Linked DNA regions of Neorhizobium galegae. The protein of the gene in region 1 interacts with the protein of each later gene in a pairwise test. Links are inferred from orthologs where the notes say so. Each region holds a gene or a part of one and is shown on either strand. Other genes may lie near its edges.

Evidence for each region.
Region 2: the proteins of LZK81_RS07260 (region 1) and ybgC interact in binary tests that used the Escherichia coli proteins (3 or more experiments, as listed by UniProt). The link is inferred for Neorhizobium galegae from one-to-one orthologs.

What each region holds. Positions count from the first base shown.
Region 1 is NZ_CP090095.1:1,444,713-1,459,050, forward strand. Bases 3,213-5,947 are described here. They hold LZK81_RS07260 (acyl carrier protein), read left to right. Parts: upstream 3,213-4,329; coding sequence 4,330-4,566; downstream 4,567-5,947. Other genes in these bases: fabD (ACP S-malonyltransferase), read left to right, coding at 3,213-3,262; fabG (3-oxoacyl-[acyl-carrier-protein] reductase), read left to right, coding at 3,305-4,042; fabF (beta-ketoacyl-ACP synthase II), read left to right, coding at 4,695-5,947. In the rest of the region: LZK81_RS07240 (hypothetical protein), read right to left, coding at 1-785; LZK81_RS07245 (aldo/keto reductase), read right to left, coding at 1,103-2,149; more of fabD, read left to right, coding at 2,315-3,212; more of fabF, read left to right, coding at 5,948-5,957; endolytic transglycosylase MltG, read left to right, coding at 6,162-7,355; LZK81_RS07275 (YicC/YloC family endoribonuclease), read left to right, coding at 7,388-8,275; gmk (guanylate kinase), read left to right, coding at 8,279-8,959; LZK81_RS07285 (hypothetical protein), read left to right, coding at 9,242-10,009; LZK81_RS07290 (hypothetical protein), read left to right, coding at 10,090-10,842; 16S rRNA (adenine(1518)-N(6)/adenine(1519)-N(6))-dimethyltransferase RsmA, read right to left, coding at 10,926-11,759; 4-hydroxythreonine-4-phosphate dehydrogenase PdxA, read right to left, coding at 11,759-12,775; LZK81_RS07305 (peptidylprolyl isomerase), read right to left, coding at 12,818-13,762; LZK81_RS07310 (LPS-assembly protein LptD), read right to left, coding at 13,896-14,338. UniProt on the Escherichia coli protein: Carrier of the growing fatty acid chain in fatty acid biosynthesis.
Region 2 is NZ_CP090095.1:3,207,038-3,221,575, forward strand. The notes cover bases 6,710-9,644. They hold ybgC (tol-pal system-associated acyl-CoA thioesterase), read right to left. Parts: upstream 8,444-9,644; coding sequence 7,976-8,443; downstream 6,710-7,975. Other genes in these bases: tolQ (protein TolQ), read right to left, coding at 6,710-6,936; LZK81_RS16005 (lysozyme inhibitor LprI family protein), read left to right, coding at 7,302-7,967; LZK81_RS16015 (NAD-dependent epimerase/dehydratase family protein), read left to right, coding at 8,566-9,644. Outside these bases: LZK81_RS15965 (hypothetical protein), read right to left, coding at 1-298; tRNA lysidine(34) synthetase TilS, read right to left, coding at 295-1,161; tol-pal system protein YbgF, read right to left, coding at 1,169-2,224; peptidoglycan-associated lipoprotein Pal, read right to left, coding at 2,400-2,933; Tol-Pal system beta propeller repeat protein TolB, read right to left, coding at 3,104-4,417; LZK81_RS15990 (hypothetical protein), read right to left, coding at 4,502-5,722; protein TolR, read right to left, coding at 5,733-6,185; more of tolQ, read right to left, coding at 6,217-6,709; more of LZK81_RS16015, read left to right, coding at 9,645-9,786; LZK81_RS16020 (glycosyltransferase), read left to right, coding at 9,800-10,612; LZK81_RS16025 (NAD-dependent epimerase/dehydratase family protein), read left to right, coding at 10,609-11,496; LZK81_RS16030 (hypothetical protein), read right to left, coding at 11,480-11,845; LZK81_RS16035 (DUF2945 domain-containing protein), read right to left, coding at 11,838-12,059; LZK81_RS16040 (VOC family protein), read right to left, coding at 12,164-12,625; LZK81_RS16045 (LysR substrate-binding domain-containing protein), read left to right, coding at 12,751-13,641; LZK81_RS16050 (NUDIX hydrolase), read right to left, coding at 13,638-14,147; LZK81_RS16055 (metallophosphoesterase), read right to left, coding at 14,153-14,538.

The DNA.
Region 1 (14,338 bases):
CCGTCGCCGCCGTCGATGTCGTAAGCGTAGGAGGCGTTGACGACGATCGTGTCGTTGCCGTTTCCGCCGTCGAGGCTGGAGACGCTACGCCCTTCGGCGCTCATCGTGTCATTGCCGTCGCCGCCGCGGATACTGGAAACCATGCCGCCGGCCTTGATGTCGATGACGTCGTCGCCCGTGTCGCCGTAGATCCGGCCGACTTGCGAGTCGCTTGCAAGCTTGATCGTATCGTTGCCTGCCCCGCCTTTGACGATGTCGATGCCATAGTCGAGCATGCCCGACGATGCGTCGCCGCCAGTGCTGCCGATCTCGATGAGATCGTTGCCCGCGTCGCCGTAGATCCGCATCACGACCCCATGGCCGTCGATATGGATGCTGTCGTCGCCCTCGCCGCCCTTAACATTGTCTGCGGCGACGTTGAGGGAGTCGAGGATCGATTTCATGCCGGTTGTTGCGATGTCGATCGTGTCGTTGCCGGAGCCGCCATACACGCCGATCGCGGCTCCGGCGCTGATTTTGATCGTGTCGTCGCCGCTGCCGGCCTTGGCCGTCACCGCTCCATCCTTCGCTTCGACCGAGATGTCGCTATTGCCCTTAGCGTCCAGCGCGATCAGGATCAGGATGTCGATCGCCGCATTGGCGGTCCCGTTCATCAGCGGAGAAAGCCCGGCGGATATCCTCTCGATGCTGCCGTCGGTGCCGGTACGGTCAACCGATACCTGCAGAAGTTGCAACGCGGAGCGGCCGTGATAGGCGGCGCTCAAAGACGATACGGCGCTGAGCATGCTCGTTCTTCCAAATCGAGAATGGCAGGAGGCGACCGAAATCCTCGAATGTGATCGCCTAAGATTGCAATCGAAAGTGTGGGAGGAGCGTTAACAAAGTCTTAGTATGGGTTGCAAAATATGCTATTCCGCCGCCCCTGGATTGCAATTCCGCGGGGCTTTAGGTCCGTTCAGCCGGGCATGGTTGCAAGCGTCAGCACGACGCTCGATAGCGAATTCTCGTATTCGGCCCGCGACGAGCGGAAAAATGCAGGTCGAACCAGGGAACGTCGCTTGCTGGTGACAGGGCGCCGCTCCCAGGGTCGGTGTCTCAGGTGTTACAGCGGCATCGGCCACTGCCTATGAACCTCGGCGATGTCCGCAAACACCTCGTCCGACAGTGTCACGTCTGCTGCCGCCATGTCGTGCTTCAGCTGGGCCATGGACGTCGCGCCGATGATGGCTGCGGCCATGAAAGGGCGTGACAGGCAGAAGGCGAGGGCCATCTGCGCCGGGTCGAGGCCGTGCTTTTCGGCGACCTCGATATAGGCCTTTACCGCCGGCTCCTGATACGGGGTCAGGCGGCCGCCGAGATCCTTGTTGATCGTCGCGCGGGACCCTTCCGGCCTTGCGCCGTTCTGGTACTTGCCGGTGAGGAGGCCGGCGGCGAGCGGCGAATAGGCCATCAGCCCGACATCCTCGTGATGGGCGACCTCGGCGAGGTCGAGATCGAAATGCCGGTAGAGGAGATTGTATTCGTTTTGCAGCGAGGCGATGCGCGGCAGGCCTTTTTTCTCCGACAGGCGGAGATATTTCATCGCGCCCCAGGCGCTTTCATTCGAAAGGCCGACAGCGCGCAGCTTGCCTTCCTTCACCAGCTCGCCAAGCGTTTCGAGGATTTCGGCGATTTCGGCCGCGGCCTTGTCGCGATCCTGCTTCGAAACGTCGAAGGTCCAGGAATTGCGGAAATGGAAGGTGCCGCGGTTCGGCCAGTGGATCTGGTAGAGATCGAGATAATCGGTCTGCAGGCGCTTGAGGCTGGCGTCGACCGCCTGGCGGATGGTGGCGGACTCGATGTCGCGGCCCTCGCGGATATGTGGACGGCCGCTGCCGGCGATCTTCGTGGCGAGGATGAGGTCCTTGCGCTTGGCCGCATTCTTCTTCAGCCAGGTGCCGATATATTCCTCGGTGCGGCCATAGGTGGCGGGACTGACCGGCGTGGTCGGATAGAGTTCGGCGGTGTCGAAGAAGTTGACGCCGTTCTCGAACGCGTAGTCCATCTGCTCATGGGCTTCGGTTTCCGAATTCTGGGTGCCCCAGGTCATTGTGCCGAGGCAGATTTCCGACACGGAGAGGTCCGTGCGCCCAAGTTTCTTGTATTTCATGCCAACAGATCCCGTCCTTAAAAAGTCGGCGGCACTCTAAGCGCGATTTGACGAAGCGCAAGGGGACAACAGGCCGGAAAAGGCCTCGAAAACCGCGCTGCCCTTGACTCTCCGGGCCGGAATGTGAATGGAGAGGGCAAAACATAAGGGAAGGAAATCATCCCCATGAGCACGATCGCATTCACGTTCCCCGGCCAGGGCAGCCAGGCTGTCGGCATGGGCAAGGACCTGGCAGAGGCTTTTCCCGAAGCCCGTGCCGTCTTCGATGAAGTCGACGAGGCGCTCGGCCAGAAACTCTCCGACGTTATGTGGAACGGCCCGGAAGAAACGCTGACGCTGACCGCCAATGCGCAGCCGGCGCTGATGGCCGTCTCGGTCGCAGCGATCCGGGTGATGGAAGCGCGCGGCCTGAAGCTCGCCGACAAGGTGGCCTTCGTCGCCGGCCATTCGCTCGGAGAATATTCTGCTCTTTGCGCCGCCAGCACCTTCTCGCTGGCCGATACGGCACGCCTGCTGCGCATCCGCGGCGATGCGATGCAGTCCGCGGTTCCGGTCGGGCAGGGCGCCATGGCGGCGATCATCGGCCTCGAACATGGGGACGTCGACGCCATCTGCGCCGCAGCGCGCGATGCCGGCGTCTGCCAGATCGCCAACGACAATGGCGGCGGTCAGCTGGTCATCTCTGGTTCCAAGGCGGCTGTCGAAAAGGCAGCGGCGCTCGCGACCGAAAAGGGCGCCAAGCGCGCCATCATGCTACCGGTCTCTGCACCCTTCCACAGCGACCTGATGGCGCCGGCGGCCGACGCCATGCGCCACGCGCTCGACAAGGTGGCAAAGAACAACCCGGTTGTGCCGGTGATCGCCAATGTGCGCGCCGTGCCGGTCTATGATGCCGACGAGATCGCCAGGCTGCTGGTCACCCAGGTCACCGGCCAGGTCCGTTGGCGCGAGACGGTGGAATGGTTCGGCGCCAACGGCGTGACGACCCTTTACGAGATCGGCTCGGGAAAAGTGCTGACCGGCCTTGCCCGCCGCATCGACAAGAATATCTCCGGCATTGCCGTCAACACGCCGGCCGATATCGTAGCCGCGCTCACAGCCATTCTCGGGTGAAACCCCCTGCTGAGACCCAAAGACACGCGAAGGAACACGATCATGTTTGATTTGACCGGCCGCAAGGCATTGGTGACGGGCGCAACCGGCGGGCTCGGCGAAGAGATCGCCCGGATGCTGCACAGCCGGGGTGCCACCGTCGGCCTGCACGGCACGCGCGTCGAGAAGCTCGAGGCGCTCGCCTCCGAACTCGGCGAGCGGGTCAAGATCTTCCCGGCCAACCTCTCCGACCGCGCCGAAGTGAAGGCGCTCGGCGAAAAGGCCGAGGCCGAGCTCGAAGGGGTCGACATCCTCGTCAACAATGCCGGCATCACCAAGGACGGCCTGTTCGTGCGCATGAGCGACGACGACTGGGACAAGGTCCTGGAAGTCAACCTTACGGCGGTCTTCCGCCTGACCCGCGAACTCACCCATCCGATGATGCGCCGCCGTTACGGCCGGATCATCAACATTACTTCCGTGGTCGGCGTCACCGGTAATCCGGGCCAGACCAATTACTGCGCCTCCAAGGCCGGCATGATCGGTTTTTCGAAGTCGCTCGCCCAGGAGATTGCCACCCGCAACGTGACGGTCAACTGCGTCGCGCCGGGCTTCATCGACAGCGCAATGACCGGCAAGCTCAACGACAAGCAGAAAGAGGCGATCCTCGGCGCCATTCCGATGAAGCGCATGGGCGCCGGATCGGACATCGCGTCCGCGGTCCTTTATCTCGCCTCCAGCGAGGCTGGCTACGTCACCGGCCAGACCCTGCATGTCAACGGCGGCATGGCGATGATCTGATTGAGTGCCGCCTTCGAGAAAACACGTTACAATCGGTTGTTGGCGGCTGTGCAATGGAACAAATTCTGGCTTTGCTGAACACGGAAACCATGTTAAGCGGGCCATGACTGTGAATGGTCACCCTGAAATGCAGGCCGTCATATTGCGTGAGTGCAATAGGATCGGAACCTGAAAAGGGGAGAACGGGTTTGCCCGCATCGGCGCTGAACAAGCGGCGGTCGCAGGTTTTTAACAGGGTGCGGATGCCGATCGGGCATTCGATAAAGACAAAGGTCGAGGAAACCGACATGAGCGATATCGCAGAACGCGTTAAGAAAATTGTTATTGACCACCTCGGCGTCGACGCCGACAAAGTCGTCGAAGGCGCAAGCTTCATCGACGATCTCGGTGCGGACTCGCTCGACACCGTCGAACTGGTCATGGCTTTCGAGGAAGAATTCGGCGTTGAAATCCCTGACGACGCTGCCGATTCCATCCTGACCGTCGGCGACGCTGTGAAGTTCATCGAGAAGGCTCAGGCCTGATCAACCCGACATAGTGGGGATGACGCCGCAAGGCAGGTCCCGAAAACGGCCCGCTTGTTCGGGCCGTTTCAGCAATTGGGGCTTGGGCCCTGAAAATCGAGAAAAAATTATAGGGTAGGGCACTGGCGATGAGACGGGTCGTTATCACCGGTACCGGCATGGTATCTCCTCTCGGATGCGGAACGGAAGTCAGCTGGTCGCGCTTGCTGGCCGGCGAGAACTCTGCCCGCGTTGTCACTGAATTCGAGGTCGAAGACCTTCCCGCAAAGATCGCCTGCCGCATTCCTGTCGGCGACGGTTCCGATGGCACGTTCAACGTGGACCAGTGGATGGAGCCGAAGGAACAGCGCAAGGTCGATCCCTTCATCATCTACGGTGTGGCCGCCGCCGACATGGCGCTCGAAGATGCCGGCTGGCATCCGAAGACCGACGAGGACCAGATCGCCACCGGCGTGCTGATCGGCTCGGGCATCGGCGGCCTCGAAGGCATTGTCGAGGCAGGCTATACGCTGCGCGACAAGGGTCCGCGCCGTATCTCGCCCTTCTTCATTCCCGGCCGACTGATCAATCTCGTCTCCGGCCAGGTATCGATCCGCCACAAGCTGCGCGGTCCGAACCATGCGGTCGTCACTGCCTGTTCCACCGGGGCGCACGCGATCGGCGACGCGGCCCGGATGATCGCCTTCGGCGATGCCGAGGTGATGGTCGCCGGTGGCGCGGAATCGCCGATCTGCCGCATTTCGCTGGCCGGTTTCGCCGCCTGCAAGGCGCTCTCCACCAAGCACAACGACGATCCGCAGAAGGCTTCGCGCCCCTATGACCGCGACCGCGACGGTTTCGTCATGGGCGAGGGCGCCGGCATCGTGGTTCTGGAAGAGCTGGAACATGCCAAGGCCCGCGGCGCCAAGATCTATGCGGAAGTGGTCGGCTACGGCATGTCCGGCGACGCCTTCCACATCACCGCGCCTTCGGAAGACGGCGACGGCGCGTTCCGCTGCATGACCGCGGCGCTGAAGCGCGCCGGTCTCTCGGCGTCGGACGTCGACTACATCAACGCCCACGGCACCTCGACCATGGCCGACACGATCGAACTCGGCGCGGTCGAGCGTCTGGTCGGCAACGCCGCTTCGAAGATCTCCATGTCGTCGACCAAGTCGGCGATCGGCCATCTTCTCGGCGCTGCCGGTGCGGTCGAGGCGATCTTCTCGGCGCTTGCCATTCGCGACAACATCGCGCCGCCGACGCTCAACCTCGACAATCCCGATGTCGAGACGGCGATCGACCTGGTGCCGTACAAGGCGCGCAAGCGCGAGATCAACGTCGCGCTGTCGAACTCCTTCGGTTTCGGCGGCACCAACGCATCTCTCGTGCTGCGCCGCTACGAAGCCTGATCCTTGGGGCCTGATCCTTGGGACCTGATCTTTCGGGGCCGGATTTTCATGGCGTCGATTGTTTCGGGCACTGAAACATATGCCGGCTGGACTCGCGAGCCGGCTCGTATCATCTTCTGGACCTGTTTTTCGCCGCATTGGTTGGCCAAACAGCGGGTTGCAAGTCTTTGAGTCTGTAGGGGGCGTTAACCCCGGGGGGCGCGGTTGAACGATACGAATCATGTCAGTGAATTGCCGCCCGGCAATGGCAGGGGACCGATTATTCCGAAATCGCCGAACGAGGCCCTGAAGCCCGAACGCGTGCCGGAACCGCCCCGCCGTTCCAAGAAGGCGCGCAGCCAGGTCGTCATCTTCCTGAATTTCGTGATGACCATGGTCGTGGTTCTCTGCGTGATCGGGGTAGCTGGCTTCTACTACATGATCTCGGCCTTCCAGCAGCCAGGCCCGCTCGAAGCCAACACCCATTTCATGGTTCGCCCTGGCAACGGGCTTGCGGAAATCGCCACAAATCTCGAACGCAACGGTATCATCTCCGATGCACGCGTGTTCCGCTACGTGACGGCGACCTACCTGCGCAAGGGCGAGACGCTGAAGGCCGGCGAATACGAGATCAAGGCGCGCGCCTCCATGAAGGACATCATGGCCATCCTGGAATCGGGCAAGTCGATCCTCTATTCGGTCGTCATGCCGGAGGGCCTGACGGTGCGGCAGATGATGCTGCGTCTCGCCGAGGATGCGGTGCTCGAAGGCGACCTGCCGTCAGAACTGCCGGCCGAGGGAAGCTTGAGGCCGGATACCTACAAGTTCTCGCGCGGCAGCAAGCGCGCCGACATCATCCAGCAGATGCGGGTTGCGCAGCAGAAGATGGTCGACCAGATCTGGGAGCGTCGCGACCCGGACCTGCCGATCAAGACCAGGGAAGAATTCGTCGTACTCGCCTCGATCGTCGAGAAGGAGACCGGCAAGGAAGACGAGCGCGCCCATGTGGCCTCCGTCTTCATCAACCGGCTGCAGCGCGGCATGCGCCTGCAATCGGATCCGACGATCGTCTATGGCATCTTCGGCGGCGAGGGAAAACCCTCCGACCGGCCGATCTTCAAGTCCGACCTCGTCAAGCCGACGCCGTACAACACCTATCAGATCAAGGGCCTGCCACCGACGCCGATCTCCAATCCCGGCCGTGCCGCCCTCGAAGCCGTTGCCAATCCCTGGCGAACCAAGGACCTCTATTTCGTGGCCGACGGCACCGGCGGGCATGTGTTCGCAGCGACGCTCGAGGAACACAATGCCAACGTCCGTCGTTGGCGCAGAATGGAATCCGAGCGCGCCGCCAACCCGGAAGTGGTAGACGGCCAGCCGGACGGCGACGAAGCGGAAAAGCCGCCGAAGAGCAACTGACCGCTTCCCGAAAGCGTGATCTGGAGACACCGATGACATTGCAGTCCATGACCGGTTTTGCCCGCAGCGAAGGCACGAGTGGGCGCAACCGTTATGCATGGGAACTGCGCTCGGTGAACGGCAAGGGCCTCGATATAAGGCTGCGCCTGCCGCCCGGTCTCGAACGGCTGGAGCCGGACGTCCGCCGGCTGATCACGGAGAAATTTTCGCGCGGCAATCTGCAGGCGACCCTCACCCTCACCGTTGCCGAGACCAAGGTGGAGGCGGTGCTGAACCGCGATGCGCTGGCAGCGGTGCTGGCGCTGCGCGCCGAACTCGGCGATCTCGTCGATCCTTCGCCGCTGAGGCTCGATACGCTGATGGGCATTCGCGGCCTAGTCGATATCCGCGAGGCGGAAGAGGACGAGGAGACGGTCGCAGCCCGCGATATCGCGATCCTCGGCAGCCTCGACGAGGCGATCGGTCATCTGCAGCGGATGCGCGAGGGCGAGGGCATGGCGCTGGCAGCCGTTCTCAAAGGCCAGGTCGCCCGTATCGCGGAGCTTGCCCAGGTCGTCGAGACCGATCCTTCCCGCACGCCGGAGGAGATCGCCCGCAAGCTGTCCTTCCAGCTCGCAGCGCTTCTCCAGGAGGCGCCGACGCTCGACCGCGACCGGCTGCATGCGGAAGCGGCCCTGCTTGCCACCAAGGCCGATCTGCGCGAAGAGATCGACCGGCTGAAGGCGCATGTGGCGGCCGCCGGCGAACTTATAGACAAGGGCGGCCCGGTGGGCCGCCGGCTCGATTTCCTTGCACAGGAATTTAACCGGGAATCGAATACTATCTGTTCGAAATCCAATTCGGCGGCGGTCACGTCCGCCGGCATCGAGTTGAAAGTCGTCATCGACCAGTTCCGCGAACAGGTCCAGAATCTGGAGTAAGACATGAGCCCGGCCCCATCGTCTCAGGGCAAAGCGTCCCCGGCCGTGAAGATCGCCCGGCGCGGACTGATGCTGGTTCTTTCCTCGCCGTCGGGCGCCGGCAAGTCGACGATCGCCCGCAATCTTCTGGATGCGGATCGCAGCCTCGAAATCTCGATCAGCGTCACGACCCGGGCCAAGCGGCCGAGCGAGATCGCCGACAAGCACTATCATTTCATCACCGTGCCGCAGTTCGAGAAGATGCGCGACGCCGGCGACCTGCTCGAATGGGCAGAGGTGCACGGCAATTTCTACGGCACCCCGCGCGAGCCCGTGGAGCTGGCGATGAGCGAGGGCCGCGACATGCTGTTCGACATCGACTGGCAGGGCGCCCGCCAGCTGCAGGAAAAGATGGCCGCCGACGTCGTCTCGATCTTCGTGCTGCCGCCGACCATGACCGAGTTGCAGTCTCGCCTGCACCGCCGCGCCGAGGACTCCGAAGAGGTGATCCGCACTAGGCTCCTGAACTCGCGTGCCGAGATCGAGCACTGGCGGGAATACGACTACGTCATCGTCAACGACGATCTCGACGAGGCTTTCGGCCATGTGAGCTGCATCGTCAACGCCGAACGCATCCGCCGCGACCGCCGGCATGGGCTGTTCGATTTTGTGAGCGAGTTGCTGACGGAAGAGCCGGAGCTGTAGGAGAGGGCTGGTGGCGCGCGGATAGCATGCTGCCCCGTTCATCTTCGGCACTTGCGGTTTGCGGCCCTTCAGGGATCGATTTCTTCACTGACCCTGTTCCGTTTCCAACCCATGGTCTTTTCCGACAAAGCCGTAGAAATACGCTTTCGAGGCGGGCTACATCTATGGGTAGAAATTAAGAAAAAATTGGGGATTTTTGCCGCACGGTGCGGTCAAGCATGACGCTTCCAATCGAGGGTAGCCCGAATGAAACGGGCGATCAGAAAACGATGAGGAAGCTCTATGCTACTCCCCATAAATGCGATGTCTGCCGGTTCCGTTTCCCTGCTTTTTAGTGCGTCGAGCGCGCCGCAGCCGGCTGCGCCTCCCTCACCGGTAGGCGCCCTGCTTGGCGAGGTTGGTGGCAGTTTCGACAGCGCGCTGCGGACCGGCAATGCGATCGGGACGATCATTGAAATCGCAGCAAGGATGAGCAACGACGATACGTCCTCCAAGGTCGCCGACGCACTTCAGATCTTTGGCGCGAAAGGGACGTACACGAAGGAGAAATTCGAGGACCGTAGCGTCATCGAAACCTTCACAGGGTGGGCATCGCAAATCGCGAGCATGCGGCTCTACGACGCCGAAGGAACCTATACAAAGCACAAGGACGCCGAGGGCAATATTGTAGAAACGTTTAACGGCACCGCCAGCGGCTACAATGATGAGGATTGGCAGCAGTTCTGGTTGGAGCAGATGGAAGCGAATCTGGAACGGGGTGTCGACCCCGCCTTCGTTGACAACGCTCGTTCCTTCACCGCAGCGCTACGAAATGGGACCGTTGAAAAATACGACATGTCTGAAATGGGCGTAACGACTTCGATAAGCACCTATCGCAATACTTATGCAAGCGGCAGCACCGGCGGCGGGATTAGCTACAAGGTCGACGGCATGGCGGCCTTCCTGGAGAAATACACCGAGACCAGGGACGGCGTCATGTACGATAAGGCAACCGGCAAGCTTTCAAGCTGGGGCGCCAGCGGCTCAAAGTACACATATTTCGTCTTCTAATTTCCCTTCTCGATGTTCGTCGTGACTGCACGCACGTCCACAGCCCGCTCCGGGCGATCAGAAAACGATGAGGAAGCCCTATGCTACTCCCCATAAATGCGATGTCCGCCGGTTCCGTTTCCCTGCTTTTTAGCGCCTCGAGCGCGCCGCAATCGGCTGCGCCCCTCTCACCAGCAGGCGCTCTGCTTGGTGAAGTTGGCGGCGGTTTCGACAGCGCCCTTCGGACCGGCAACGCGATCGGGACGATCATTGAAATCGCGGCAAGGATGAGCAGCGACGATACGGCTGCTAAGGCCGCCGATGCGCTACAGATCTTTGGTGCGAAAGGGATGTACACGAGGAAGGATGCTGATGACGGCAGCGTGACCGAAACCTTCACGGGGTCAGCGTCGCAAATCGCCACCATGAATTTCTACGACGCCGAAGGAACCTACACAAAGCACAAGGACGCCGAGGGGAACGTCCGCGAAACGTTTACTGGTATAGCGGCCGGTTATAACGACGCGGATTGGCAGCAGTTTTGGCTGGAGACGATGGAATCGGCTTTGGAGCGGGGGGTGGACCCTGCCTCCCTTGATGACACCCTTTCCTTCGCCACCGCTCTGAAAAATGGGGCCGTTGAAAAATACGACATGGCCACGATGGGCGTGACATCTTCGATGGAGGCCTACTCTGATCGGTTTGGCACCGGCGCAATCTTCAAGGTCGAAGGGATGGACGCATTTCTGGAGAAATACACAGAGACCAGGGACGGCGTCATGTACGACAAGGCATCCGGCAAGCAAGCCACCTGGGGCGTCAGCGGCTCAAAGTACTCATATTTCGTCTGGTAGCTTCTGTACGACGGCGATTACTTCTGAGAGCGCCGGGATCGGCCGCATCGGGCGTCTCTTATAGTGAGTTATGGCGCTACCTCTCAGAGGCAGTTCGCCAGCCTCACGAACTCTTCCACCGACAGCGTTTCCGCCCGCCGTGCCGGGTCGATGCCGGCCTTCACCAGCAGCGCCTCGCCGCCGAGCGATTTGACGCTCTGGCGCAGCATTTTTCGCCGCTGGCCGAAGGCGGCGTGGGTGACGCGCTCCAGCCTGGTGACGTCACAGGGCAGGGGATTTTGGCGCGGCGTCAGGTGGACGACAGTCGAGGTCACCTTGGGCTGCGGCGTGAAGGCCTGCGGCGGCACGTCGAAGACCATGTGGGCATCGGTGCGCCAGCCGGCGAGAACGCCGAGCCGGCCGTAATGGTCGTCATCCTCATCGGCGACGATCCGCTGGCCGACTTCCTTCTGGAACATCAATGTCAGGCTTTCCCAGAAGGGTGGCCATTGATCCGGCGTGGGCAGCAGCCAGTTGATCAGCAGCTGGGTGCCGACGTTGTAAGGCAGGTTGGCGATGATTTTAACGGGACCTTCCGGCGCCAGCGCGGCAAAGTCGGTCTTCAGCGCGTCGCCTTCGATCACTTCCAGCCGGCCGGGATAATGCTCGCCGATTTCCGAAAGAGCCGGAAGGCAGCGGCTGTCCCGTTCGACCGCGATCACCTTTTTCGCGCCGAGCGACAGGATGGCGCGGGTGAGGCCGCCGGGGCCGGGGCCGACCTCGAAAACCGTCGCATCGCCAAGCGGCCCGGCGCTGCGGGCGATCTTCTGGGTGAGGTTGAGGTCGAGAAGGAAATTCTGGCCGAGCGCCTTCCTGGCGTCGAGCCCGTGACGCTGGATCACGTCCCGCAGCGGCGGCAAGCCGTCCAGAGTTGCCATCAGGCTGCTTTCGATTTCAACGCGAGATTGCCGGCAAGCCTGATCGCCTCGACGAGGCTGGTCTCGCGGGCCACGCCCTGGCCGGCAATGCCGAACGCCGTGCCATGGTCCGGCGAAGTGCGGATGAAGGGCAGGCCGAGCGTGACGTTGACGGACGTGTCGAACCCGAGCGCCTTGGCCGGGATCAGGGCCTGGTCGTGATACATGCAGATCGCCACGTCGTAACGCGCGCGCGCCTCGTCGTGGAACATCGTGTCGGCCGGCAGCGGCCCGAAGACGTGCAGGCCCTCGGCCCGCAGCTTGAAGATCGCCGGATGGATGATATCCTGGTCCTCGCGGCCGATCGCCCCGTCCTCGCCCGCATGCGGGTTGAGGCCGGCGACGGCGAGCCGGGGCTTTTCGATGCCGAAGCGGGTCTTCAGATCGTGATGGGCGATGCGGCAGGTCTCGGCGATCAGGTCCGCATTGAGGGCCGCCGGGACTTGGGCGATCGGGATATGGATGGTGACCGGGATGGCCCGGAGTTTTGGCCCGGCCAGCATCATCACCGGCAGGATCTTCTTGCCCGTGGCGCGTTCGGCAAGGTCGGCCAGGAATTCCGTGTGGCCGGGGAAACCGAAGCCGGCCTGGTAGAGAATGGATTTGGCGATCGGATTGGTGACCGTGCCGGCGGCCTTGCCCTCGAGCGAGAGCGACACGGCGGTCTCGATCGCCTGGATCGTCCCCCTGGCGGTCGCCACATGCGGCTGGCCGGCGGCGATTTCCGCGCCCGCGGGAATGGGAAGCACGGGCAGGGCGTCGTCGAAGATCGACATCGCGCTGTCGCTATCCGCTTCCCGGATCGGCACGTCGAGGCCGAGCATCACGGCGCGGGCCTTGAGCACGGCCGGATCGCCGAGGAAGAGGAAAGGCGGCAGGTCGTATGCCCGGCGCGCGGCCCAGGCGACCAGTGTGATATCGGGGCCGATGCCGGCAGGATCGCCCTGGGTCAACGCAAGCGGACGGTCGAGAGGCATTACGGCTCCGAAAATGACTTAAGTGTCGAGGTCAGCGATATCTCAGCGATACTCGATCTGGGCCTTGCTGCGCAGGTCATCGAGATATTTCTTGTCGTTCGGATCGGGAGCGCCCTTCTTCTCCTTGCCGAGATCCTCGGCGCGGAACACGACTTCCGCCGCGAGATCATCCGACACCTGGCGCTGTTTGCAGATGGCCAGGAATTCGACGCCGCGTTCGGTGACGCGGGTGCCCGTCGTGCCGCCATCGGCCGTCTTCTCGATCAGCGGCTTCCAGTCGGCCGGGAGCTCGGGGGCGAGGACGCGGCCGAGGTCGCGGATCGACACGTCCAGCATGGTCGCGGCGAAATCCTTGGATTGCTCGCAGCCCGGGAATTTGGAACGCGCGGCGTTGGCTTCCTTCTGGCGCTTGGCGAGAATGGCGTTGCGCTTGGCCGGCGGCACGACAAAAATCACCTGCTGCAGGAAATATTCGGTCGTGACCGGCTTTTCCTTGTTCTCCATCATGCGCGTGACGAGTTCCTGGCTCGACATGCGGCCGCGCGAACCGCCGTAGCGGGCGTTGACCAGTCGTGGCCAGCTCATCTGCACGGCGATGTAATTCTTGAAATGCTCGACGCCGACGCCGGCTTTGTCGAGGATCTGGCTCATCTGCGCCACGCTCAGCTTGTTGCCGGCGGCAAACCGCTCGAAGGCCTTGTCGACATCCTCGGTGCTGACCGACATCTTCACGCGGGAAATTTCCTGGCGCTTCAGCGCTTCATCCACCAGCACCTCACGCGCCGTCTTGGCATCTGCCTTCTGGCGCTGAAGGCGCAGGAAGGCGACGCGCCGGCCGACGTCGGTACTGGTGATCGCCGTCCTGTTGACGACGGCCGAAACTTCGCTGGCGGCCTGCGCCTGCTGGGCAGCGGGCTGAATGACGACCGAGGCGGCCAAGGCGGCCGCGGCCAGCACCAGCTTGCGCGTTGCGGTCATTGCGAACATGATACCAATCCCTTTTCCCGCCCCGGTGGGCACTTGAGCCCGACCGGCCTCGCATTTCATACTCTATTTGCGACCGCTTGCACAATTCTTGCGGCGAAACGATGACGTTCAGCCGATCGGACGAGCCGCCACGTCAGTAGCGGTAGTCCTGATCGAAACCTTCGGTCGAGCCGACGCTGATATCGCCGAGCGTGCGGAAGCTCAGGCGGGCGCTGACGGTCCAGTCGTTGGCGGCCGTGTCCGACTGCTTGTCTGTATAGGCGACCGTAAAGATCGTGCACTCGTCCGCATAGCTGATGCCGATGCCGCGCCGGATCAGTTCCTTGTCCGTGAGGTCCCAGGTAGCCGTGCCGGCAAGCGCCCAGTTTTCGTTGATCCGGAAGCTCATCGAGTGCTTCAGCACGTCCCTCGCGTCGTCCGCACCGTATTCCGGCTGAGCATCGACCTGCGTGTAGACCAGCGAGCCGCTCACCCGCGGCGTCGTGTAGGAAAGCGAGGCATCGGTGCGCTTGATCGCGAATGTCTTTTCATCGAAGCGGGCGTTTGCCCCGATCGTGAAGCCCCGCGGCAGATCGA
Region 2 (14,538 bases), 1.8 Mb from region 1 along the record:
TGAAAGGCATCGCTGCCACGGCGCGCATGGCGATTGCGGGCGGCACGTCGGGAAACAGCGCCAAGGCTTCGTCGCGATCCGGCGCAGTCGAGCCGACGATGATGTCGGCAGAATCCCGGTTGGTGATCCGGCAGCGACCGTCCCAGATTGCCGTATCGCCGGGGGCTACGTGCAGCGGCAGTATGCCGCGGTTTTCGCGGACGAGATAAAGCCCGTCGCGGCGCCGGTCGAAGATCACCCGGCCGGCCGTGATGCGGCCCGGCTGGCCGCCGCCGAGAAAGGCCATGATCCGGTTCATGCTGTCGCTGCCGAGCGCATGCTCCCTCCCCCGAGCACCGCGGCGAGCAATGACAGTGCGTGACCCCGCACGGCCTCGTCCCCCTGCAGGCCCGCTGGGGCAAGATGCGCCAGCACGCCCTGGCGGATCGTCACATGCTCCCGCACAAGCCGCGCCGCCGCATCGGAAAGCGCCGTCCGTCGCTCAGCGGCCATGGCCTGGGCGGCTGCGTCGAACCGATCCTCCTGCGCCAGCCGTCCGCGGACCCGCACCCGCTCGTAATGCGGATCGAGATTGCTGGGATCGTCGATCCAGCCCTGCCCTTCCCTGGTCAGGAAGTCACGGACATCGGACCGGCGGGTCTCAAGGAACGGCCGCAGCAGCCAGCGGCGGCGATCGAGGAGCACCGCCCGGGCCATGCCGGCAAGCCCGGAATTTGCATCGCCCTCGCCCCGGGCAGCGCGCATGGCAATCGTTTCGGCCTGGTCGTCGAGCGTGTGGCCGGTAACGATTGCCGTCGCGTCGACCTCGTCGGCGACCTCGAGCAGCAGCCGGTAGCGCGCCTCGCGGGCCGCCGCGGAAATGCCGGTCCGCGGCTTCTCGCCCTCCCACCGGCGGATGAAATGCGGAATGCCGAGCCGGCCGCAAAGGGCTGCCACGGCACGCGCCTCGTCCGCCGATCCGGGTCTCAGCCCATGATCAATCGTCGTCGCGAAAAGCGACAGGCCGGAGCCGGGGAGATTGGATTTCGAAAGGGCGACCAGAAGCCCGCAGGAATCGCTGCCGCCGGAAATCGCCACGAGAAGGCGCGCTGGTCTGGCGAGATCGGCAATCAGCCGTTCGGCTGCCTGTTCGGGCGACAGGATTTTCGGTCCCGCGGTCACGGGAGGATCAGCAGGCCAGGCGCTTCTGTTCGCTGCCCACCTTGGCGAGCACGGCCTTGGGCGCGCTCGGATAACGGCGACTGACTTCCTTGAGGGTTGCGCAGGCCGTGTCGGTATTGTCGAGTGCGGCAAGCGACATGCCGAGCTTCAGCAGCATTTCAGGCGCCTTGGGCGACTTGCCGTAGGTCTGGTGCGCGTTGAGGAAGGTCTTGGCGGCGTCGTTGTATTTTCCCTGGGAATACTGCGATTCGCCGAGCCAGAAGCTCGCATCCGCCACCTTGGCGCCCTTTGGATAGGCCGTCAGGTAACCGTTAAATTCCTTCTCGGCGAGCGGATAGTCGCCGGCCAGCACATGGTTGTAGGCGGTCTGATAGGCATCGTTCTCGCTGCCGAGCGATGCTGTCTGCTGCGAGTCGGTTCTGCTCGTCGGTGCGGGAGGCGTCCTGGGCGAAACCTGCGGGCCGGCCTCGACGCCCGGAAGCCCGGCGGCATTGTTGGCACGGTCGTTGCGGCTTGCGCCGCGCGGATTGCCGTTCTGGTCGAGATCCATCGAACCGAGCGTCGTCGGAGGCGGCGCGCGGCCGGGTGCGGTTGCCCCGCCGGCACCCTGACCGGACGGCGATTCGATGATCCGTGCCACATCGTCGGAGGACTGGGCGGGAGCGGTCGCCTGCGGCAACGGGGGCTGGGCGGCGGGAGCGCGGTTGGACGCCACGGCCGGTTTCCCGGCCGCGTCGTCCACTTCGGTGCGCTTCTTCTTTTCCAGGTCCTGGAAGCGGAATTCGTTGTCTTCCTGCGTCTTGCGCAGCTGCTCCTGCATCTGCAGCAGCTGAAAACTCATTTCCTCGATCCGGCCGTTCAACTGCCGAACCTCTTCCTGGAGCTGCTGGATACGGACGGCATCATTGCTCTGCGCCAGAATGACCGGGGGCGGAGTGGTTTCCCGCGGCTGTTCTGCAGCAGGCTGATTGCTGCCCTGGAAGAGTTTCGGCAGCGACAAAGCCCCGGCCGGGGCGCTCGTCGCCATCAGCCCCAGCATTGCTGCCAAGACAAGTTTCTTCATCTTTGTCCGTCCTGCTCTTTAGTCTGCGCCGGATTGGCGCGAGAGGAGATTTTTCCAACTCCCGGCAAAAAGCAACCGAGCTCCAAGTCAAAAATCCCGGAAAACAGGGCTAAACTATGGAAAAAACAAAAAGGCGGCCCGAAGACCGCCTTTTATATCGAGCCTGTGGCTCGGATCACATACCAGCGCCGCCGAGAACGGTGACCGCGCGACGGTTCTGCGACCAGCAGGAGATGTCGTCGCAGACGGCAACCGGGCGTTCCTTGCCGTAGGAGATGGTCTTCAAGCGATTCGCCGGAACGCCGCGCGAGGCGAGATATTCCTTGGTGGCGGCAGCGCGGCGGGCACCGAGCGCGAGATTGTACTCGCGTGTGCCGCGTTCGTCGGCATGGCCTTCGACGGTGATCGCGTAGTTCGGATAGCGAGCCAGCCACTGGGCCTGACGGTCGAGCGTCTGCTGAGCGTCGGCACGGATCGAAGTGCTATCGGTATCGAAGAAGATGCGGTCGCCGACATTGACGGTGAAGTCCTGGGTCGAGCCGGGCGTTGCGGCGCCGGCGCCGTTGAGGCCGAGCTCACCGGCATTGTTCGGCAGGTTCTTCTTGTTGGCGCAGCCGGCGAGCGCAAGTGCCAGCGTCAGCGCGATGACGGCAGGATTGCGGGCGAGGATCTGCATGCGGCTCATCGCCGAAGTATCGATGCGGCTCATGGCCGGTCTCTCCTTGATCAGTATTTCAGAGTTTCCAGATTCTAACCGGGTTCGGTTAACCATGATCAAATTCTTATGGTTAACAAAATATTCCCGGTGTCACTTTTCGTTCAATTTCAGCAGATTGGGGCGGGAAAGAGGCGTAAATCCGCCTCTTTTGCCTCAATCGCCTATTCGAGCAGCGGCGACCAGGCCGGGTCCGAACCGTAGGACGGCGTCTTGACCTGGAGTTCGTTATAGCCGGTCAGGTCGATGGAATAGAGCTGCGGACCACCGGCGCCGGCATTCTGGCGGAAGAACATCAGCACGCGGCCGTTCGGCGCCCAGGTCGGGCCTTCATTGTGGAAGCCGCTGGTCAGGATGCGCTCGCCCGAGCCGTCCGGCTTCATGACGCCGATCGAGAACTTGCCGCCCGACTGCTTGGTGAAGGCGATCAGATCGCCGCGCGGCGACCAGACAGGCGTCGAATAGGAACCGTCGCCGAAGGAGATGCGGGTCTGGCCGGAGCCGTCCGCGTTCATCACGTAGATCTGCGGACGGCCGCCGCGGTCGCTCTCGAAGGCGATGCGTCCGCCATCCGGCGCATAGGAAGGCGAGGTGTCGATCGCCGCCGTCGAGGTGAGCCGCGTCGTGGTGCGCGAGCGCAGGTCCATCGTATAGATGTTGGAATTGCCTTCCTGCTGCAGACTCATGATCACCTTCTGGCCATCCGGAGAGAACCGCGGCGAAAACGTCATGCCCGGAAAATTGCCGACCACTTCGCGCTGTCCGGTCTCCAGCTGCAGCAGGTAGACCCGCGGCTGGTTGCCCTCGAACGACATGTAGGTGACTTCCTGCCGGCTCGGCGAGAAGCGCGGCGTCAGCACGATATCCTTGGTGTTGGTCAGCATGCGGACGTTGAAGCCGTCCTGGTCCATGATCGCCAGCTGGCGCTGGCGAGCGGTCTTCGGCCCGCTTTCGGAGACGAACACGACGCGGGTGTCGAAATAGCCGTTCTCGCCGGTGATCTGCTTGTAGATCGCATCGGCGATGATATGCGCGACGCGGCGCCAGTTCTCCGGCTGGGTAAAGAACTGCTGGCCGGTCATCTGGCTGCCGGCAAACGTATCCCACAGGCGGAACTCGGCACGCAGGCGCCCATCGCCTTCGCGGGTAATCCGACCCGTCACCAGCGCCTGCGCATTGATGACCTTCCAGTCCTCGAAGCGCGGCGCCTTGTTGGGATCGGCGATCTTTTCGATGAAGGCGCTCTTGTTGATCGGCGCGAAAAGGCCGGAGCGCTGCAGGTCTGCGGCGATCACCTGGGAAATCTGGGCACCGAGATCGTTGTTCGACAGGAAATCCGTCACCGCGATCGGCAGCGGCTGAATATTGCCCTTGTTGATGTTGATCTCGACGACAGCGTTGGCCGGGGTCGCGGCCATCAATGCCGTCAACATCCCCGCGGCCACCATCACGGCGCGAAAAAAAGAACTCTTGATCATTGAAACAAGCCTTTCAGCTTAATACGAGAGTTTCGGGGCAGGTTCCGTTTCATCTGTTTCTGCATCGGTTCCATACCTGCCGGCTCACAATGCGAACTCCGACGGATCGAAGTTCAGCACCAAAACATTCCAGCCCTTTTCGCCCTGGTATTTTTCGACCGGCAAATTCTTGAGCGGAGCGGATTTCATGAGGGCGCGGCGCGTGCTGCCTTCGACCGCACGCCGGGTTCCTTCCGGACCGCCGGTCGCCGTCACCTCCGGATCGCCGACGATATTGCCGGACTGATCGAGCTGCACCCTGATCTTCACACGCACTTCCGAGACGCCGGTCAAACCGCCGACGAGCGCCCAGTTGCCCTGGATCTGTCCCTTGACGTTGTCGATCTCGCTGGAGCTCAGGCCGACGCCGATGGTCTTGGTATCGCCGCGGGCGGCCACCTGGGTGGAACGCTTGGCACCGCCACCGGATGCCTCCTGCTTGTTCAGCAGGGCTGCTATCTGGTCGGCGTTGAAATCGCTCTGCATGGAAGACGACGACTTGGCGGTTTCCTGCTGCTTGCCTTCCTTCTTGTCGGACGGCTTGACGGATGCGGTCGCCTTGTTGTCGGTCTTGGCCGCCTCGGCTGCCTTGGCCGTATCCGGCTTCGCCTCGGCCGGCTTTTCAACGGGCTTGGCCTGCTCCTTCGGCGGTTCGGGTTTCGGCGGCTGCGGCCTGGAGGCGGGCGTCGGAACCGCTTGCGGCAGTTCGCCCGTCTCGGACGTGTTTTCGCTCTGCAGCGGCACGGCCGTCGGCTTGGCGGCCTCCGGCTTCGGCGGCGTAGGTTCGGGCTTCGGCGGGGTCGCCTCCGGCTTCGGTGGCGTGATTTCGGGCTTGGGCTGCGGCAGAGCGGCCATCTCGGTGGGCTTCGGAGCCGTCTCTTCCTTGACGATATCCTTGACCTGGTTCTGTTCCGGCGTCGGGGTAGGCGTCGGCCGTTCCACCGGCTTCGGAGCCGCCGTGGTTTCGGTCGGCTGCGGCTTGGTGGTCGGCGTCGGAGGTGTCTTCAGGTCGACGTCGTTCTCGCCGGCGTTCTGGGCGTTCTCGACGATCTTCTGGTTCTTGGTTTCCTTGGGCGAAGGCTTCTGGCTGGCAGGCGCCTTCTTGTCACCCTGCTGGGTCTGGGTGATCGATTCCACGGAGACGATGTCGACCGGAAGTGCATCCACTTCGGCCACGTCGAAAGTCGCGGGCGCGCTCAGCGAAACGAGCGCCAAGCCGAGTACCAGCGAGTGTAGGACCAGCGATGTGCCGAGACTGACCTTCATGGCGCCGCGATCACTTCTCCTGTTCCTGCAGGGTCACGAGGCCGATATTCTTGTACCCGGCAGAAGAAATGCGGGCCATGACCTTCATGACGACGCCGTAGGCCGCGGTCGTATCGCCGCGCACATAGATACGTTCGTTATAGCCTGTGGTGGCGATCGCCTGAAGCTTCGGCACGATCTCGTCGAGGCCGATCGGCGTTTCCTGCAGGTAGATTTCGCCCTTCGGATTGACCGAGACGGTGATCGGCTGGGTGTCGGCGTTCATCGCCTTCGCCTGCGTTTCCGGCAGGTCGATCGGCACGCCGACGGTCATCATCGGTGCCGCTACCATGAAGATAATGAGCAGCACGAGCATGACGTCAACGAGCGGCGTCACGTTGATTTCGCTGATCGCACCGCCGCGACGACCGCCGCGCCTGCGACGACCGCCACCCGATTTTGCTCCTCCGGCCGACATACCCATGAGACGTTACTCCTTGAGCCCGAGAGGCTTTTTACTGCGCCGCCTGGCGCGGCTGCAGCTTCTCGTCGATCTGGCGCGACAGGATGGCGGAAAATTCGTCCGCGAAACCTTCCATGCGGCCAGAGAGCTTGCCGGCATCGCCGGTGAACTTGTTGTAGGCGATGACCGCCGGAATGGCGGCGACCAGGCCGATCGCGGTGGCGAGCAGCGCTTCTGCAATACCCGGCGCAACGACCGCAAGGTTGGTGGACTTCGACCCGGCAATCGCCTGGAACGAGGTCATGATGCCGACGACGGTGCCGAACAGACCGATGAACGGACCGGCCGAGCCGATCGTCGCCAGCGAACCGAGGCGGGCCTCATAGGTTTCCGCTTCACGCGACATGGTCACGTCCATCGCCCGGTCGATACGCATCTGCAGACCGATCGGCGAACGGGCACCGCGCTCGAAGCTCTTTTTCCACTCGCGCATGGCGGCGACGAAAATCGCCGCAAGGCCGGTGTTCGTCCGCTCCGACAGGGTACGGTAAAGTTCTTCCAGCGACTGCCCGGACCAGAACACCTGCTCGAACTGGTCGAACTGGCGCTTGGCCTTGCCGAAGCTGACATATTTGTCGATCACGATCGCCCAGGTCCAGATCGATGCGCCGATGAGACCTATCATCACCAGCTTGACGACCAGACCGGCCTGCATGAACAGCGACCAGAGGCTCACTTCGCTCGCCGCTGCCGCCAAACCTACCTGTTCCATCTACTATCCCCGAATCCAAACGCCCGGCTTTAAGGACCGGGCGGTTCAAAAGCGCGCTCTCGCGAGTATGTCTTTGATCGCCGGAAGCGCTTAGCCCTAACCCCAAGATACCCTGAGCTTCAAGCTTGGCTTCTCGCTTTCAATTTTGGTCAAAGGAAGGCGTGCGTTGCACAAATTCCTCATGTCTCAGTAAGACACCATTATCGTTAACGAAAGGTTTAGACGGGCCTTGCAATGGCGAGTTCCCAGATCACTTGAAGTTGGAACAAGGAAAGCCGGCAACTTCCAACTTAGTTTTTTCTCATTCACGGGTTATGACACTGTGAGAATCGGATTCCCGGGGGCACACCATGTGGCGCGCAGTGATGATAGCCTTGACGATGTTGATCGCGGTGCCGGCCCATGCCGCCTCGTTCGACTGCAAGGGCGTCCCCTCGCCTGATGAACTGGTAGTCTGCAACGATCCCCTCCTTTCAGCGCTCGACACTCTGCTTCCGCGGGTCCAGGAAAAGGCCGAACGGGAGAAAAGGGCGGAGACCCGCCAGGTTATGCGCGACTTCACCAGCGACCGGTCAGCCTGCGGCTCCGACCGATCCTGCGTTCTGAGCACCTATGTTGCGATCCTTGGAGAGCTCGGCGGCGCCAAGAGCATTCCGGCCGACATCACCGCCAGCACGATCGCGGGCGGGCGGGCCAAGCCCTCCCCGACATTGCCCATGAAGATCGGCCAGTGCACGGTGACGAACGTGACCGGTGTCCATCCGCGCGTCGGCGAGGATCCGATCAAGGACGAGGACTACAATGCCGGCACCGGCATCGAATACGCCAATGACGGCTACCAGGTCTCCTACAGCCGCGAAGAGGCGCTGATCGCCTCGAAGCCCGGCGACAAGGTGACCATGTGCCTGATTTCCATCCCCAAACGCTGCCCGCCGGGCGACGACCGGGGTCGCGAGTATTTCGTCACCAACGCCCGCACCGGGCAGAGCTGGGCGATGGCCGATTCGCAGCATGCCTGCGGCGGCATGTAGGTTCCGCCTTAAACCGCATCCACCTGCTCGACCCCGCGCCCGAGAAACTTTTCCGCCACGCTCTCCGGCAGCCGGCGCGGACGCCCGTGCCTGTTGATGACCGCGATCACCACTTTTGCGGCGATCAGCAGTGTTTCGCCGCGACGGATCTCCTGGTTGAGCACCATCTTGGCGCCGCCCGCTTTTTCCGTCACCGTCTGGATGATCAGGATGTCGTCCATGCGGGCCGGCTGCTTGAAGTCGATCTCCATCCGGTGGACGACGAAGACCAGCCCCTCCTCGTCGGCGGAAAGCAGCGCGCTCTGCTCACAGCCGAGGCAGCGCAGATAGTCGGTGCGGCCGCGCTCCAGGAAATGCAGATAACGGGCGTGGTAGACGAGGCCGGAAAAATCCGTGTCTTCATAATAGACGCGCTGAGCCAGCCGATGGCCGCCTTCCATCAACTCGCCCGATAACAAAAAATTGTATTCCTTCATGGCCTTGCCTTGGAAATTCCTAGCTCTCCACTGGATATGCGCGCAATGCCGCCCCAGTTTTGACGTCCTGTCACATATCCTCCCTATCAGGAAATAAGTCGAAAACCAGCGGAGAGTAACCCATGAAGATTGCAGTCCTGGGCGGCGACGGTTTCGTCGGCTGGCCGACATCGCTTCACCTGTCCGACGCCGGCCACGAGATCCATATCCTCGACAACCTCTCCCGCCGCTGGATCGATACGGAGCTTGGCGTCCAGTCGCTGACGCCGATGGACAGCATCCAGGAACGCACCCGCATCTGGCATGCCGAAACCGGCCGCCGCATCCATTTCCACCTGATCGATCTCGCCAAGGACTACGAGCTCCTGAAGGGCTGGCTTTCAAAGCACCGCCCTGACGCCATCATCCACTTCGCCGAACAGCGCGCCGCGCCCTATTCGATGAAGAGCGACCGGCACAAGAACTACACCGTCAGCAACAATGTAAACGCCACCCACAACCTCTTGAATGCAATGGTCGAACTCGATCTCGACGCGCATCTCGTGCATCTCGGCACGATGGGCGTCTACGGCTATTCGACGGTCGGCGCGGCGATCCCGGAAGGCTACCTCCCGGTCGGCATCGAAACCGCCGACGGCCGCACCGTCTCCCAGGAAATCCTCTATCCGAGCAATCCCGGCTCGATCTACCACATGACCAAGTGCCTCGATCAGCAGCTCTTCCAGTTCTACGCGAAGAACGACGGATTGCGGATCACCGACCTGCACCAGGGCATCGTCTGGGGCACCCATACCGAACAGACCCGCCGCCACCCGCAATTGATCAATAGATTCGACTATGACGGGGATTACGGGACGGTCTTGAATCGTTTTCTCATCCAGGCGGCCATCGGTTATCCGCTCACCGTCCACGGCACCGGCGGCCAGACCCGCGCCTTCATCCACATCCAGGATTCGGTCCGCTGTATCGAGATCGCCCTGAACAACCCGCCCGCCCGCAGCAGCCGCGTCGAGATCTTCAACCAGATGACCGAGACCCACCGGGTGCGCGATCTTGCCGAGATGATTTCGAAAATGACCGGTTCGAGGATCGCCTGGCTGCCCAACCCGCGCAAGGAAGCGCCGGAAAACGAGCTGGTGGTGAAGAACGAAAAATTCCTCGGCCTCGGTCTCGAACCGACGACGCTCGGCGAAGGACTGCTCGGCGAGATCGTCGACGTCGCGAAGAAATACGCCTACCGCGTTGACAGATCACGCGTTCCGGCCGTCTCCGCCTGGACGAGGGACATCGCCGCGAAGGTGGAACATGACCCGGAGGGTGTGCGGCTGAAGTCGGTGTCGTGAGGCACCGCATCTCATGACCAACGCCTTCGTCACCCTGGTCACCAATGCCGACTACGCGATGGGCGCAACCGCGCTGGCGCGCTCCATCCGCCGCACCGGTACTGAGGCCGATATCGTCGTCCTCCATACCGGCGGCGTCGAACGCCCCGCCCTCGCCCCGCTCGAGGCCCTCGGCTGCCGCCTGGTCGAGGTGGAGCATCTGCCCCTTTCCGACGCCTTCAACCAGCGGCATGCGCGAAAAAAACTGCATGGCGCCGCTCCCTTCACAAAAGGCCGCAAGCCGGATTTCCACACGCCGCTCGACAATTTCTGCAAGCTCAGGCTCTGGCAGCTCACCGAATACGAGACCTGCATCTTCATCGATGCCGATGCGTTGGTGCTGAGGCCGATCGACAAGCTGTTTTCCTATCCGGAATTCTCCGCCGCCCCCAACGTTTATGAAAACCTCTCGGACTTTCACCGCCTGAACTCCGGCGTCTTCGTCGCCAAACCTTCCGCCGAGACATTCGACAGGATGCTCGCGGCGCTCGACCCGCCGGACGCCTTCTGGCGGCGCACAGACCAGACTTTTCTGGAGACGTTCTTTCCGGATTGGCACGGCCTGCCGGTCTTCATGAACATGCTGCAATATGTCTGGTTCAACATGCCGGATCTCTGGAGCTGGGAAAGCATCGGCGTGCTGCACTACCAGTATGAGAAGCCGTGGGAGACGGATCATCCGAAAGCCGACCGGCTGCGGCCGCTGATCGAGCTCTGGCAGGCGTTTTACGAGGGCCGCGAGATCCCCGCCCTCTCCTCCCTGCCGAAGCCGGGAGAGATGCCATGAAGGTGCTGATATCGGGCGGAACGGGCCTGGTCGGCCGCTACATCGTCGAAGGCCTCGTCGATGCGGGATATCAGGTGATTGTCGGAGGGCGCAGCCCGCCGGCGCCTGGCTTCTTTTCCAAACCCGTCGAGTTCGCGCCCCTTTCGCTCGATCCCGCCATCGACCAGATCGAAGCTTTTGACGATGCCTATTTCTTCGTCCATGCGGCCTTCCACCATTTGCCCGGAAAATACCGCGGCGGCGAAGGCGATGATCCCGATCGCTTCCGACGGCTGAACCTCGACGGCACCGTCAAGCTGTTCGAGACCGCCAGGACGGCCGGCACCCGCCGGGCGGTCTTCCTCTCGAGCAGGGCCGTCTATGACGGGCAACCCGCCGGAACGGTGCTTGACGAAGACCTGCCCTTGAAGCCGGACGGGCTCTACGGCGAGATCAAACTCTGGGCCGAGGGAGCACTGGCAGAGCTTTCGGCCCCCGCCTTTGCCACCTCGTCTCTGCGGCTCACCGGCGTCTACGGCAATCTGCGCCCCAATAAATGGGACGCTCTCTTTTCGGATTACCTGGCGGGTCGGCCTGTTCCGTCGCGTGCGGGAACGGAGACGCACGGCCGCGATGTCGCCGCCGCCGTTCGCCTCATGCTGGAAACCGAGACCGGCAAGATCGCCGGCCAGGTGTTCAATGCCTCGGACATTCTGACCGATACCTGCGAAATCCTCGGCCACCTGTCGGTCACCCATCACAACCTGCCGCCGCCGGCAGACCGCGGCGCCGTCAACGTCATGTCGACGGACAAACTGAGGGCGCTCGGCTGGCAGCCGGGCGGCGCACCGCTCTTGCGGCAGACGATCGCGGATCTTGCAGCCGCTCTCAGTGCGACTGCGTGAAGCGACGCAGCTTCGCCTCGTTCTTTGCCTTTTCGATCGCCTTCTTGTGCTCCTCGGCCCATTTTTGGCCGGCGTCGCCACCCCAGAGCAGCCAGGCTATGTAACCGGTGGACGGATTGTCGTCGTCGCCGAAATTCTCGGCACGCTTGTCCGCCTTGTGGCGGGAAAAATAGCTCACCATCCGCCGCACCGTCTTTTCCGAGATCGACTTGCGGTTCTTGAGGTCCCGGGCTCGCGCTACCCCCACCATCGTGCCGCCGCGGCGGTGCTGGGAACGGAGCTTCAAGCCTTTTTCAGCGGCCTGCGCCACTTCGGTAGGCGGGACGTGATCGGGGATTTCGCTATCCATGGGTCTTCCTCAGCTCGGACTCGCTCTTGAGAACCCGGTCGCCGTCTTTCTGGCGGATGAGAAACGCGGGTTCATCGGCATCCGCTTTGCGCTTGATCGTCTTGCCCTTGATCTTGCGCTCCACGTCGCTGGTGAATTTCTCGGCGACCTTGCCGTTGGCCTCGGATCGCCCCCAGGTCCACGCGACCTCGTTTCCGATCTCGATCTTCTGCATGGCGTTCTCCTTTCGGGGGAGAAACGGCAAGCGATGCGCAGATGTTCCAATCGGAATGCGGGCTGTTAGGGAGCACCCGTCCGATGCTCCCTAACCGAGAGCCGTCAGGCGACGACTTCCGCCAATTCAATGAGGTTGCCAAAAGGATCGGCGAAAAAGGCGAGCTTGCGGCTGATGTCGTCGAGTTTGAAGGGCTCGGTGACAATATTGACGCCGCGGGCGCGCAGCTCTGCAACGGTCGCTTCGATATCCGTGACGTTGATGCAGAAATGGTGGTAGCCGGAGTAACGCAGGCTGTCGCCCAGATCGGTATAGGCCGGCGGGTCGATCGGCAGCGGATCGCCGCCGCCCAGGATCTCCACCATGAAGTGATCGTCATTGGCAGGCGCCAGATAGGCGAGCTGCTCGTCGGCAAACGGCCATTCATGGATGACGCGGAAATCGAGCTTTTCGACATACCAGCGCTTGGCGATCTCGAAATCGGTGACCCGAATGGCCACGTGATGACCGCGCATGGCGGCAAAGGCGGATGCGGTATTCTTGGGCGGAAGGATGAAGTCGGCCATTGGAAATTCTCCTCTTTTTGACCGCCGGCGGAATTGCCTGGGGCGGTGACGAGGAGAGAATGGCGCAAGCGCATTTCTTCGATTAGACTGATAGTTCTCTCATCAATGTTGAGCTCAGTTCAGCAATGCGCGCCACAGATCTTTCCGAACTCGCCGCCTTCGAAGCCGTAGCCCGCCACCTGAGTTTTCGCCGCGCAGCGGAGGAGCGCTACGTCACGGCTTCGGCCATCAGCCACGCGGTCAGCAATCTCGAAGAGCGGACCGGCGTCCGCCTGCTCCACCGCACCACCCGCAGCGTCTCTTTGACCGATGCCGGCGCCATGCTGCACGCGCAGCTTTCGCCCGCCTTCGGCGATATCGGCACAGCGCTCGACGCGCTCAACCAGTTCCGCGATACGCCCTTCGGCAAGGTGCGGATCAACGTGCCGAACTCGATCGCGCCGGCGGTGCTCGGCCAGGCGCTTGGGCCGCTCATTCGCGACAATCCGCATCTGAAGCTCGAAGTCGTCGCCACCGACCGGCTGGTCGATATCGTCGAGGAAGGGTTCGATGCCGGCATCCGGCTCGGCGAAAGCCTGCACCAGGGCATGATCGCGGTCAGGATCAAGCCGCGCCTGCGCCTCGTCGTGGTCGGTTCGCCCGCCTATTTCAGGGACCGGAAAATCCCTCAGACGCCGCAGGAGCTGGAAACCCACGTCTGTATCGAAAACACCTATCCGAGCGGCACCCGTTATCCCTGGGAATTCTCCCGCGACGGAGAAACCGTGACCTTCCATCCGAACGGACCGGTGGCGCTCGACGATCATGAACTGATGGTCGAGGTCGCCCGCTCCGGCACGGCGCTCGCCTATGTCTGGGAAAACCGTGCCGAGCGCGACATCCGCGACGGCCGGCTCATCCAATGCCTGGACGCCTGGTGCCCGCCGGAGGACTGGCTCTACCTCTATTACCCGAGCCGCCGCAACATGTCGGCAGGCCTGCGCGCCGTCATCGAGGCGATGCGGGTCCAAGGCTAGGACTTCAGGTCGAGATCGCCGTCGCGCCAGACGAGGTGGCGCGGACTGACCGGCAAGTTCTCGATCTCCTCGGCGATGAAGTAGGGCGGGATGTCGAGCGCCCTCAGCGCCGCGGTCGTCGCCGGCACCCATTTGAATTCCAGATCGTGTTCGTCCTTTATCCGGTGGACGATATCGGTCGGATGAAACGGAAACGTCTCCGGGATGTCCATCAAATAATAATAACCGAGCTCATGCCAGTCGCGGTCTTCGTAGTGGAAGAAATTCTCGACCGACCAGAGCAGCCGCCCGACCGTCACCTCGACCCCGATTTCCTCGACCATCTCGCGTCTCAGCGTCTCTTCCGAGGTCTCGCCAATCTCGGCCCGCCCGCCCGGAAACGTCCAGAATGCCTCGTCCACGGCGCGATGCACCAGCACGTAACCATCGCGGAACCCAAGCCCGGCAATCCGCATCTGAAAGATGCGCTTGCTCTTGGTCTTGATACGGATGCGAGTGCGCGCCATGCGGTTTACCCCAGTTCGATCACGACGATTTCCGGCCTCGAGCCCACTCTCACCGGCAGGATGGAGCAGCCGAGGCCCCGGGACACGATGAGATCACGCTCCCCCTCACGATAATGTCCGGCCGGATAACGCCGCGAGCCCTGCGATGCAGCGGCGGGCCGCCAGCCCAGAATATTGATCTGACCGCCATGGGTATGACCCGAAAGCGTCAGACTGACCCTCTCGCCCACCTGCGGAAATATGTCCGGCTCATGTGCCATGAGCAGCACCGGCGAGTCGTCGTCAATTTGCGCGAGCGTTCCCGGAAGATCGTCGATGCCATTCATCCTCGTCCGCTTGAAGTCTTTGCCGGGACGCAGAGCCATCTGGTCGCCGAGGCCCGCCAGCCAGA